2 regions of the Vibrio tubiashii ATCC 19109 genome follow, and region 2 is predicted to be linked to the other one. Evidence: riboswitches for the same ligand, from Rfam matches in the RefSeq annotation. Region 2 holds a riboswitch; the other holds the start of a gene.

Region 1 (5,401 bases), 1.6 Mb from region 2:
TCCAACAAACTGTTCTTGCGGCACTCGATATTGCGCAATACACCTCTGAAGATCCTTATGCTGGTCCTGCTCCAAAAGAGCTAATGGTGCAAGAGGTACCTGATCTAGACCTATTCCACCCTGATACGCCAGATCCAGATTATGCCGCGAAAGTAGCGATTGCAGCCGAGCAACAGGCTCTTTCTTACAGCGATAAGATCAAACAAAGTGATGGCGCGAGTTACGATAGCCATTATGGTTTGAAGGTCTATGGTAATAGCCATGGACTGCTCGCTAGCTATGCTTCTAGCCGTCATAGCACGAGCTGCTGTGTGATTGGTCAGGGCAACAATGGTGAAATGGAGCGTGATTACAGCTACACAGTGGCGCGCCATAAAGATGAGCTTTGGACGCCAGAAACTGTCGGTCAGAAGGCTGCGGAGAAGACCGTTAGTCGTCTGGATGCGCAGAAGCTAAAAACAGGTCAATATCCAGTGATGTTTGCGGCTGATGTAGCCACTGGCCTACTTGGTCACCTAGTGATGGCGATCAGTGGCGGTAACCTTTACCGTAAATCTTCTTTCTTGCTTGATCACCTAGGTAAGCAAGTACTGCCTGAGTGGTTTAATGTTTCAGAACGCCCGCATGTGTTGCGTGGTCTTGCATCAAGCCCATTTGATAGTGAAGGAGTCTTTACCCAAGACCGCGAGATCATTACTGATGGTGTTCTTGCTACTTACCTGCTTACTAGCTACGCGGCGCGTAAAATGGATATGACGCCTACAGGTCACGCGGGTGGTATCCATAACTGGTTTGTGAAATCGACAGGTCAGAACTTTGAGCAAATGTTGAAAGAGCTAGGTACTGGCTTGCTTGTAACAGAAGTGATGGGCCAAGGCGTTAATGTCGTGACTGGCGATTACTCTCGTGGTGCTGCAGGTTTTTGGGTAGAGAACGGTGAAATTCAGTTCCCAGTGTCTGAAATTACCATCGCAAGCAACCTCAAAGATATGTTTAATCAGATTGTTGCAGTTGGCAACGATGTAGAGACTCGCTCGCAGATCCAAACAGGCTCAATCCTGCTTGAATCAATGAAGGTTGCGGGGGAGTAAACAAGGAGCGGACTACGTCCTAAGGATAGCTAGACCGCTTCGCTGCTGGAGAACTAGACTTGACTCTTTTATCGATGTCTTGAAGTTTTAGCCCTCCAGCTCTCCAGCTCTCCAGCTCTCCAAAACGAAAGGGTTGGCAAAAATGCCAACCCTTTAAAGTATCAGCCGAATCCCGAATCCCGAATCCCTTTTATTCCTCAAACAACTCTGTATGCAGCTTCTGAATTGCTTGTTTTGAGACTGACTCGTCAACTAAGAAACAGAGGTTGTGTGGGCTCGCACCGTAGCAGATCATACGCAGGTTGAAATCTTCTAAAGTGCTGAATACTTGCTTTGCATAGCCTTTACTCTCGCTCATATTGTTACCAATCAGAGCAACCAAGCATAGGTTGTGTTCTACTTCGACCGTACATAACTCTTCTAGCTCAATTCTTGCGGCTTCTGGAAGTTGAGGTGCGCCGCCAGCAGTGTCTGTTTGATCCAGAGTGAGCGACACACTGATCTCTGAAGTGGTAATCAAGTCGACCGAGATTTTGTGTTTAGCAAGAATCTCAAACACTTTGGCGAGGAAGCCGTAGGCATGGAACATGTTAGCGCTGCGCAGTGTTACCATAGTTTGGTTACAACGCAGAGCCAGAGCGCGGAATAGTGGTGAGCTTTCTACCTGATGACGAATCCAAGTGCCGCCTTTCTGTGGCTCTTTCGATGATCCGACAAATACAGGAATATCGTGGCGTAGGGCAGGAAGAAGCGTCGATGGGTGGAGAATTTTAGCGCCAAAGTTCGCCATTTCTGACGCTTCACTAAAACTAATTTCAGGAATTGGAGAAGCTTTAGGAGCAATGCGTGGATCTGTGGTGTAAATACCAGGAACGTCTGTCCAAATCTCAAGTCCAGAAGCTTCTACGGCTTCGGCGATTAGGGCTGCACTGTAATCACTACCACCACGACCTAAAGTAGTGGTGTTGCCTTCGGCGTCAGAACCGATAAAGCCTTGAGTAATCACTACTGCATCTTGGCACAGTGGCACCAGTGATTGCTGAGCAAGCTCGCTGATCTGGTCTAGGTGTGGCTCTGCTTTACCGAAATTGTTGTCGGTGCGCAGAATGTCACGAATATCAAAACGTACTGCGCTGATACCGCGCTCTTTCATCAATTGGGTAAGTAGGTGAGTCGACATCAGCTCACCACATGCGACTAGGTGGTCTGTTAGTTTGTGGCTTGCTTGGATCGATGCCGCTTCCGCAAGGCTAGTCACTGTGTCGAGAATCTCGTAAACATCGCTCGCTGCTTGGGTTCCATCTTCAAGCTGTTCGAGTACCGCATCATGAATTTGCGCCAGTTTAGTCAGAATCTCACTACGACGGACTTGGTCTTGTACGCCATTCGCGAGCTCAACCAGCAGGTTAGTGACACCTGAGCAAGCGCTACTCACGACGAGTTTTGTATTTGGATTGCTTTCAATAATTGCAGCACAACGGCTCATTGCCTCAAAGTTAGCAACGCTTGTTCCACCAAATTTAGCTACATTAAAACTGCTCACAGCATTTCTCCCACGACTTCCTAAAATAAAAACTTTTGGTAGCTATACCAACATCCAGTGTTTTGCTTTGATGAAGAGAGTTGAGCGAAAGAGAGGGGGGTCTTTTATATGTATGACTTTCCTCAGAAGCTCATCATCAGACTGGGCTGATGACAGTTGTAGGGATTCAACCCTAGCAACCGACAGATCCAAACCGACACTTCGGATCTACCTCGGCACTACTCCCCCTCAATGTGTTGTATCGGATTTGTGGCTCCACAACACGTCTACCTGGGCAGTGCTCCTCTTCTGCAAAATAATTTGCTATGTGGCATAAATATTCGCCACATATCCGCATTGAACGTTTTTCTGTGAACTATGTCAATGAGAATTTGTAACTTTATGCCTTTTTATAATTAACAAACTTGTGACACTGGTTTGACCTCAATACTTTGGGCTAATTGCTGCCAACAAAGAATTGAATTAAGGTGGGTTTAAGGAAGTAAAGATAGAACAAAAATTATAGTGATATTAAAAAGGAGCTGCCAATGACGATTCAAAGTTTTATCCCCCCTCACCGTATTCTTATGGGACCTGGGCCTTCAGATATATCTCCTCAAGTGTTGCAAGCTTTGAGTCGCCCGACGGTTGGTCACTTAGACCCGTTATTTGTTGGCATGATGGATGAGCTTAAATCGCTGCTCAAGTACGCTTTCCAAACTGATAATGAGTTTACCATTGCCGTTTCTGCGCCAGGGAGTGCAGGGATGGAGACTTGTTTCGTTAACCTGATTGAACCGGGTGAAAAGGTGATCGTTTGTCGCAATGGCGTGTTTGGCGAGCGTATGCGTGAAAATGTTGTACGTGCAGGCGGCATTGCCGAAGTTGTCGATGATGAGTGGGGCGCTCCCGTCTCTGTCGATAAAGTCGAGCAAGCGTTAAAAGATAACCCTGATGCAAAAATCCTAGCTTTTGTTCATGCTGAAACCTCGACGGGTGCGTGCAGTGATGCAGAGGCTTTGGGTAAGTTGGCGAAGCAATATGGCCTACTATCCATTGTGGATGCGGTGACTTCACTTGGTGGGGTACCGCTTAAGGTCGATGAATGGCAACTAGATGCGGTTTATTCAGGCAGTCAGAAGTGTCTTTCTTGTGTTCCGGGTCTTTCTCCGGTGACCTTTTCTCCGGCTGCGATAGAGAAAATTCAAGCACGTACCACACCAGTGCAAAGTTGGTTCCTAGATCAGAGTTTAGTACTTGGCTATTGGAGCGGTGAAGGAAAGCGTAGTTATCACCACACTGCACCCGTCAACAGCTTATATGCTCTGCATGAGTCTCTGTTGATTCTAAAAAATGAAGGGCTAGAAAATGCGTGGCAGCGACATCGAGACATGCATGAGAAACTCAAACAAGGCTTGGAGAAGCTAGGCTTTGAGTTCGTTGTCGAGCAGGGCTCTCGTTTACCTCAGCTCAACGCCATTTATGTTCCGCAAGGTATTGATGAAGCGAAAGTGAGAACTCACCTACTAGAGACTTACAATCTAGAAATTGGTGCTGGTTTAGGCGCTTTAGCCGGTAAAGCGTGGCGTATTGGCTTGATGGGTTACGGTGCTCGCGCTGAAAATGTTGCCTTATGCTTACGAGCACTCGAAGAGGCATTGACGCAATAGCAGTCTCAATAACATATCAATTAATAAGGCGACCTGATGGTCGCCTTAATTATATCTATAGACTCTAGTTAGTCTCTTTTTCACTGTCCGCCTTTAAGGCATCGATATTCGGTGGGATGTACTGCACCTCGGAGAAATCCTGCTCAGGGAATAGGAACTGCGCTTCGCTGCGAATTTGCTCCGCTTTAACACTGTCTCCCAGCCCTTGATAGGCCAAGATCAAATTGTTATAGAAAGCAGGACGAGGTTTATCTTTAATAATCTTCAGTGACCAATCTATGTATGGCTGGATAAACTGGGGATCTTGCTTGTATAAGCCAATATTGAGATAGGTGCTATAGATATCCCAATCGTATCTATCTTTCCAAACCACTGGATTGGTGACTTGGTTGAGTATGTCAGGATCTTTGGGCTGTGAGCGCTCAAACTGGGTAAGCACATAATTGGTATGTAAAGTGGTCAGCATATAAAAGCTTGTCACTATTGGTATGACTAAACTAGACACCCGTAGCGCCGTCTTGGAGATAATACTAAATGGTGCTTGGCGATAACTGCTCGCCCTTTGATCAACCCAGTAGAGCAGAATGACAAAGGTTATCCAGTGAATCGCTGAATGATAAAACGGATACTCAAGCTGACTGTGCAGAACGATGGGAACAAACAAGGCAAACATTGCCAAGCGTGTGCCTTTCTTCGCTTGATAAAGCCTAGCAAGAACAAAAAGCGCCGCGAGTATGATGGCGAGCAGGGGCAGTAAGCCACCTTCAACTCCCCAGTAGAGCAATTCGTTATGTGGATGGTCCATTGCCGCTAAACCAGGTTTATAACTCGGATTTAGCTGGTGTTGTCTCGCCGTGTACACCATATACTCTGGCTCAAATCGACCATAACCATAGCCGGTAAACGGCTTTTCGATCAGCATGTCGAGTGCTTGAGGAAAAGTATATCTTCTCGGGCTCTCTAGATTGCTCTTCTGTTCCACTAAAGAGTCATCTTGCCCGGTCATTAATGGGGTTGAAAAGCCTAGCCCAGTTCCCACAATTATGGCCACTATCCAACCGACAAAGCGTTTTTTGGTTGCAAATCTAAATACGTACGGAATCAAGAGGGCAATAGAA
Region 2 (5,401 bases):
GAATACGCTGGTGGTACGATTGGTAATACGCTCCACAACTATTCAGTACTGGCTGATGACCGCTCTACGCTTTTAGGCGTAATGAGCCAAGATATTAAAATTGGCAGTTATGGTTACCGCTACTTATGCAATACATCAAGCCGTATGGATCTAAACCACCTTCAAGGTGTCGACGGGGCAATTGGTCGCTGTTTCGCATTAATTACTGAAGACGGTGAGCGCACTTTTGCTATTAGTGAAGGGCAAATGAACCAGCTCCATCCAGATAGCATTCCTGAGAAAATATTTAAAAACGCTTCTGCTTTGGTGTTAACCGCTTACTTGGTGCGTTGCAAGAAAGGCGACCCAATGCCTGAAGCGACGATGAGAGCGATCGAGTACGCAAAAAAACATGACGTACCTGTCGTACTGACTCTAGGCACTAAATTCGTTATTCAAGATGATCCAAAGTTCTGGCAAGACTTTTTAAACGAGCATGTTTCAGTAGTAGCAATGAATGAAGATGAAGCGGAAGCACTAACCGGAGAATCCGATCCTCTTGCAGCTTCTGATAAAACGCTAGAGTGGGTTGATTTAGTATTATGTACCGCTGGGCCAGTAGGCCTATTTATGGCGGGTTATACTGAAGAGTCTGCAAAACGTGAAACGTCTTTACCATTATTGCCAGGCAGTATTGCAGAATTTAACCGCTACGAATTTAGCCGACCTGCTTCAAAAGGGCTTTGCGATAATCCAATTAAAGTTTACTCGCATATTTCACCTTATATGGGTGGCCCAGAGAAAATTAAGAATACCAATGGTGCTGGTGATGCCGCTCTTTCTGCTTTATTACATGATATGGCAGCGAACAAATACCATAAAGAAAATGTGCCTAACTCAAGCAAGCACGCACATTCATACTTAACTTATTCATCGTTCTCGCAAGTATGTAAATACTCTAATCGCGCCAGTTACGAAGTGTTAGTGCAGCATTCACCGCGTTTATCTCGTGGACTTCCTGAGCGAGAAGATAGCTTGGAAGAAGCGTACTGGGAACGTTAATTCCGTTATTGAACGATAAAAGCTTCATTAAATTGAGGCTTTTTTATTTGCGGCAATAATAAAAAAGCGCCATATAGGCGCTTTTTGTAAATCATTAAAAGTGATTAGATTAGGAAGTCGTCTAGTGACTTGCCGGCATCTAGTTGCTCTTGGATTACTGAAGGTGTACGACCTTGACCTGTCCAAGTTTTCTCTTCACCTGAAGCATCTACATATTTATATTTTGCTGGGCGAGGAGCACGCTTCGCTTTTGGCTTACTTCCTTTAGACTCACCTGCCAATGCAGAAATAAGCGCTTCGACGTCGATGCCGTCTTTAGTAATCTGTTCAGCAATGGCGGCTAATTTAGCTTCTTGCTCTGCAGCTGCTTCACGTTCAGCTTCTTCTGCTTCTTTACGCTCAGCTACAACAGTAGTTAGTTTATCTAACGCTTCTTCTAATTGCTCAAGTGTTAGCTCTCGAGAAAAAGCACGTAGACTACGAATGTTTAATAGTGTTTTTGTTAGTTCCGACATTTATTCATCTCTTCACAATATAAGTTGTCGATGTATGAATCATAAACCTCTAAATTTAATATTACAATCTCACTGACATAAATTTACGTAAAATAAACTATCAGAATGTTGTTTGAGAGCCGTTTTATTATTAATTTAGTTGCTTGCAATAAATAGATTTTCTATCGCGCTTATCTCTTATATTAACAGAGGCCTATCTGGGAGTCCGGTTTCATATTAAATGTTATCGAAAATATAACCGTATCCCTGAGCTATATGCCTTTAGTATGTATCAGTACAAAAAAACAAGTCTGGCGTATCAAAAAAATGTATCTGTCATGTAAGGATGGTTAAAAAAACGTCATTAGTAGAGTGGATTTCTAAGAAATCAGACCATTTGAGTTCAATGGATGGGCCAATAAGTTATCCAATTGGATGACTATTCATCAATCTTGAAAGCTTAGTCGAAGTTGGCTAACGATATTTTTAACAGTAGAAAATGGAATATTATGTTGAAAGAGGTGGTGATATGAGTACAATGGGCGCAACCTAATGCGTTTTGTTGGTTAAATTATTGTTAAAATGATTTTTCGGTAGTTTAAAGTTTCAACAATCGCGGTAGAGGCGCGGAATAAATAAGTAGTGTTTGCTGGGGTGATGCCAATGAGCAAACATAAAAGGTTATTTCGCCGAAGTGAATTCTCTCATCAAGGAGGTTTGCTGGGGTTACACTCGAAAGGGGTAACACTGCCATAGTCTATAATTTGTAAAACTATGGAGCGCTACTGTAGGGCTGGGTTTCGCATTCGCTGACCTATCGCTAATTTCAACTTAATTGATTGGAAATGATTTCCTTCAATTAGTCTGCAGTAGATCTCTAACCATTTATTACTGGTTTTTGAAGATCATGAATTTAATTGATTTTGCATCATCTCCTTTATCTCTTTTGCCGCCAATTGTGGCACTGAGTCTTGCTATTATTACCCGCCGCGTACTCGTATCGCTTGGTGTCGGTATTGTTTTAGGCGCAATCCTACTTAACGACTACTCATTCGGTAGTGCGCTTGGATATGTTGGTTCTACCGTTTCAAGTGTCTTTATTGAAGATGGCGGTATCAATACTTGGAATATGAGTATTGTCGGCTTCCTAATTTTACTAGGGATGATGACAGCGCTATTGACGCTATCCGGTGGTACACGTGCGTTTGCAGAGTGGGCGCAAACTCGCGTTAAAAGTAAGCGTGGCTCTAAGCTTCTTGCTGCATTTTTAGGTGTTTTCATCTTTGTTGATGATTACTTTAACAGCTTGGCTGTGGGTGCTATCTCTCGTCCTGTCACTGACCGTTTCTACGTATCACGAGCTAAGCTAGCTTATATCCTTGATTCAACTGCTGCTCCAATGTGTGTGATCATGCCTGCTTCTAGCTGGGGTGCTTACATCATGACAATCATTGGTGGCATCTTAGTTTCGCATGGTATTACTGAGTATTCAGCACTTGGCGCATACGTTCGCCTAATTCCGATGAACTTCTATGCGATATTCGCGCTACTTATGGTATTTGCTGTTGCTTGGTTCGGACTAGACATCGGTAAGATGCGTGAGCATGAAATTGCGGCGTCACGTGGGCACGGGTTTGCAAAAGAGCAAGCGGAAGACTCGGAAGAAGCTCACGAGCTAAACGAAGAGTTGGATATCGAAGAGAGCGATAAGGGTAAAGTCTCTGATCTCATCTTGCCGATCGTTTTACTTATTGTTGCGACGGTTGCTTCGATGCTTTACACCGGTGGTCAAGCTCTTGCTGCGGACGGCATTGCGTTTAACTTACTCGGCGCATTTGAAAACACTGATGTAGGTACATCTCTTATTTACGGTGGCCTAGTTGGTTTGGCTGTTGCGCTGTTTACCGTTGTTAAACAAGGTATTGCGGTAAGTGAGATCTCTCGTACGCTTTGGATTGGTGCGAAATCAATGTTTGGCGCGATCCTGATCCTGGTGTTTGCTTGGACGATTGGTTCAGTTATCGGTGACATGAACACAGGTAAGTATTTGTCGACTTTAGCTCAAGGCAATATCAACCCACATTGGTTGCCAGTTATTTTGTTCCTATTGTCTGGCCTTATGGCGTTTTCTACAGGTACATCATGGGGTACATTCGGTATCATGCTGCCAATCGCGGGTGATATGGCAGGTGCAACGGATCTGGCGCTAATGCTACCAATGCTAAGTGCTGTATTAGCGGGTTCAGTATTTGGTGACCACTGTTCACCAATCTCAGATACCACCATTCTTTCTTCAACAGGTGCTCGTTGTAATCACATCGACCACGTAGCGACTCAGTTACCATATGCACTGTCAGTTGCAGTCGTGTCGTGTATTGGTTTTATTACTCTAGGTATGACCGCTTCTATCGGCATGTCATTCGCAGCGGCGTCGGTAGCATTTATCGCTATTTGTGTCTTGCTATCTGTTCTGTCTAAGTCAAAGATGGCGAGTTGCCAAAACGCGTAACAGATTGAAGTTATTGCTATTAGATAAGGGAGCTCAGGCTCCCTTTTTATTTGTCATATACAAATTGAAAAAAGTTTAAATAAATGGTTGAAAAATGTTTTCGGCTTGGTTAGTGTGGATATCAACAAAGCGAACAGAAGAGCTTATTAAGTATGCGTAAATTAGTCATGAACATTCATCACCATCATCACCCAGTTTAGTCTTTCGGGAGATGCACGCATACCCGGGAGACAGGAAACTCCCGGAGGCTAAAATCGCAAACTACAAGATTTAGAACCCTCGGGAGAACAACTCTTCCGAGGGTTTTTCAGTATTTGAATCTTAAAAAGTTTATAAATTTCAAAATCTTGCACAGGGATACAGCAATGCAAACACAACGCCTAAGAATCGCAATCCAAAAGAAAGGTCGCCTGAGTAAAGAGTGTCAGACTCTGCTTAAAAAGTGCGGCGTTAAATTCAATATCATGGGTGAGCGTCTTGTTGTTCACTCACTAAATATGCCAATTGACCTATTGCTAGTACGCGACGATGATATTCCAGGTCTTATCATGGATGGTGTCGTTGACCTTGGCTTTATCGGTGAAAACGAACTTGAAGAAGTACGTTTAGATCGTAAGGCGTTGGGCGAGCCAAGTGAGTTTGTTCAGCTGCGCCGTCTAGATTTTGGTGGCTGTCGTCTATCTATCGCGATTGATAAGGATGAAGAGTACAACGGCCCTCAGGACCTAGCAGGCAAACGCATTGCAACGACTTACCCTCAGCTACTTAAAGCGTACATGGATGAGCAAGGTGTTCCTTTCTCGACCTGTATGCTCACTGGCTCTGTAGAAGTAGCTCCGCGAGCGGGTCTTGCAGATGCAATTGCAGATTTGGTGTCTACTGGCGCAACTCTCGAAGCGAACGGCCTTAAAGAAGCAGAAATCATCTTCAAATCAAAGGCGACACTGATTCAACGTACTGGTGATTTTGATGCTGACAAAGTGGCGCTAATCGAAAAACTACTGACTCGTATGCAAGGCGTACAGCAAGCAAAAGAATCGAAATACATCATGCTGCATGCTCCAACGGATAAGTTAGACCAAATCAAATCTCTACTACCGGGCGCTGAAGATCCAACGGTTCTCCCTCTTTCGGCTGATCAGCAAAAAGTCGCGGTTCACTTGGTGAGTACTGAAAACTTGTTTTGGGAAACAATGGAACAGCTAAAAGAGTTGGGTGCGAGCTCAATCCTAGTATTGCCAATTGAGAAAATGATGGAGTAATCGCAATGAGAACAGTTGTTTGGCAATCATTAAGTGAATCTCAGCAAGACTCTATTTTAGAGCGTCCGGCAATTACTGAAGGTGCGAATATCACC

The links. A riboswitch is a leader RNA that binds a small molecule or an ion and turns the genes downstream of it on or off. The one in region 2 is predicted to bind lysine.
Region 1: another riboswitch for lysine. It lies ahead of lysC (lysine-sensitive aspartokinase 3); the one in region 2 lies ahead of tet(35) (tetracycline efflux Na+/H+ antiporter family transporter Tet(35)).

The regions. Positions count from the first base shown of each region.
Region 1 covers NZ_CP009354.1:2,907,255-2,912,655, reverse strand. Annotated here, with positions in the region: gene pmbA (metalloprotease PmbA) at 1-1,091, shown strand, start outside; gene lysC (lysine-sensitive aspartokinase 3) at 1,282-2,634, opposite strand; lysine riboswitch at 2,753-2,930, opposite strand; gene IX91_RS13235 (pyridoxal-phosphate-dependent aminotransferase family protein) at 3,162-4,283, shown strand; gene IX91_RS13230 (PglL family O-oligosaccharyltransferase) at 4,348-5,401, opposite strand, start outside.
Region 2 covers NZ_CP009354.1:1,274,766-1,280,166, forward strand. Annotated here, with positions in the region: gene IX91_RS05785 (inosine/guanosine kinase) at 1-1,041, shown strand, start outside; gene IX91_RS05790 (H-NS family histone-like protein) at 1,146-1,556, opposite strand; lysine riboswitch at 2,147-2,328, shown strand; gene tet(35) (tetracycline efflux Na+/H+ antiporter family transporter Tet(35)) at 2,443-4,044, shown strand; His leader region at 4,220-4,356, shown strand; gene hisG (ATP phosphoribosyltransferase) at 4,410-5,306, shown strand; gene hisD (histidinol dehydrogenase) at 5,312-5,401, shown strand, end outside.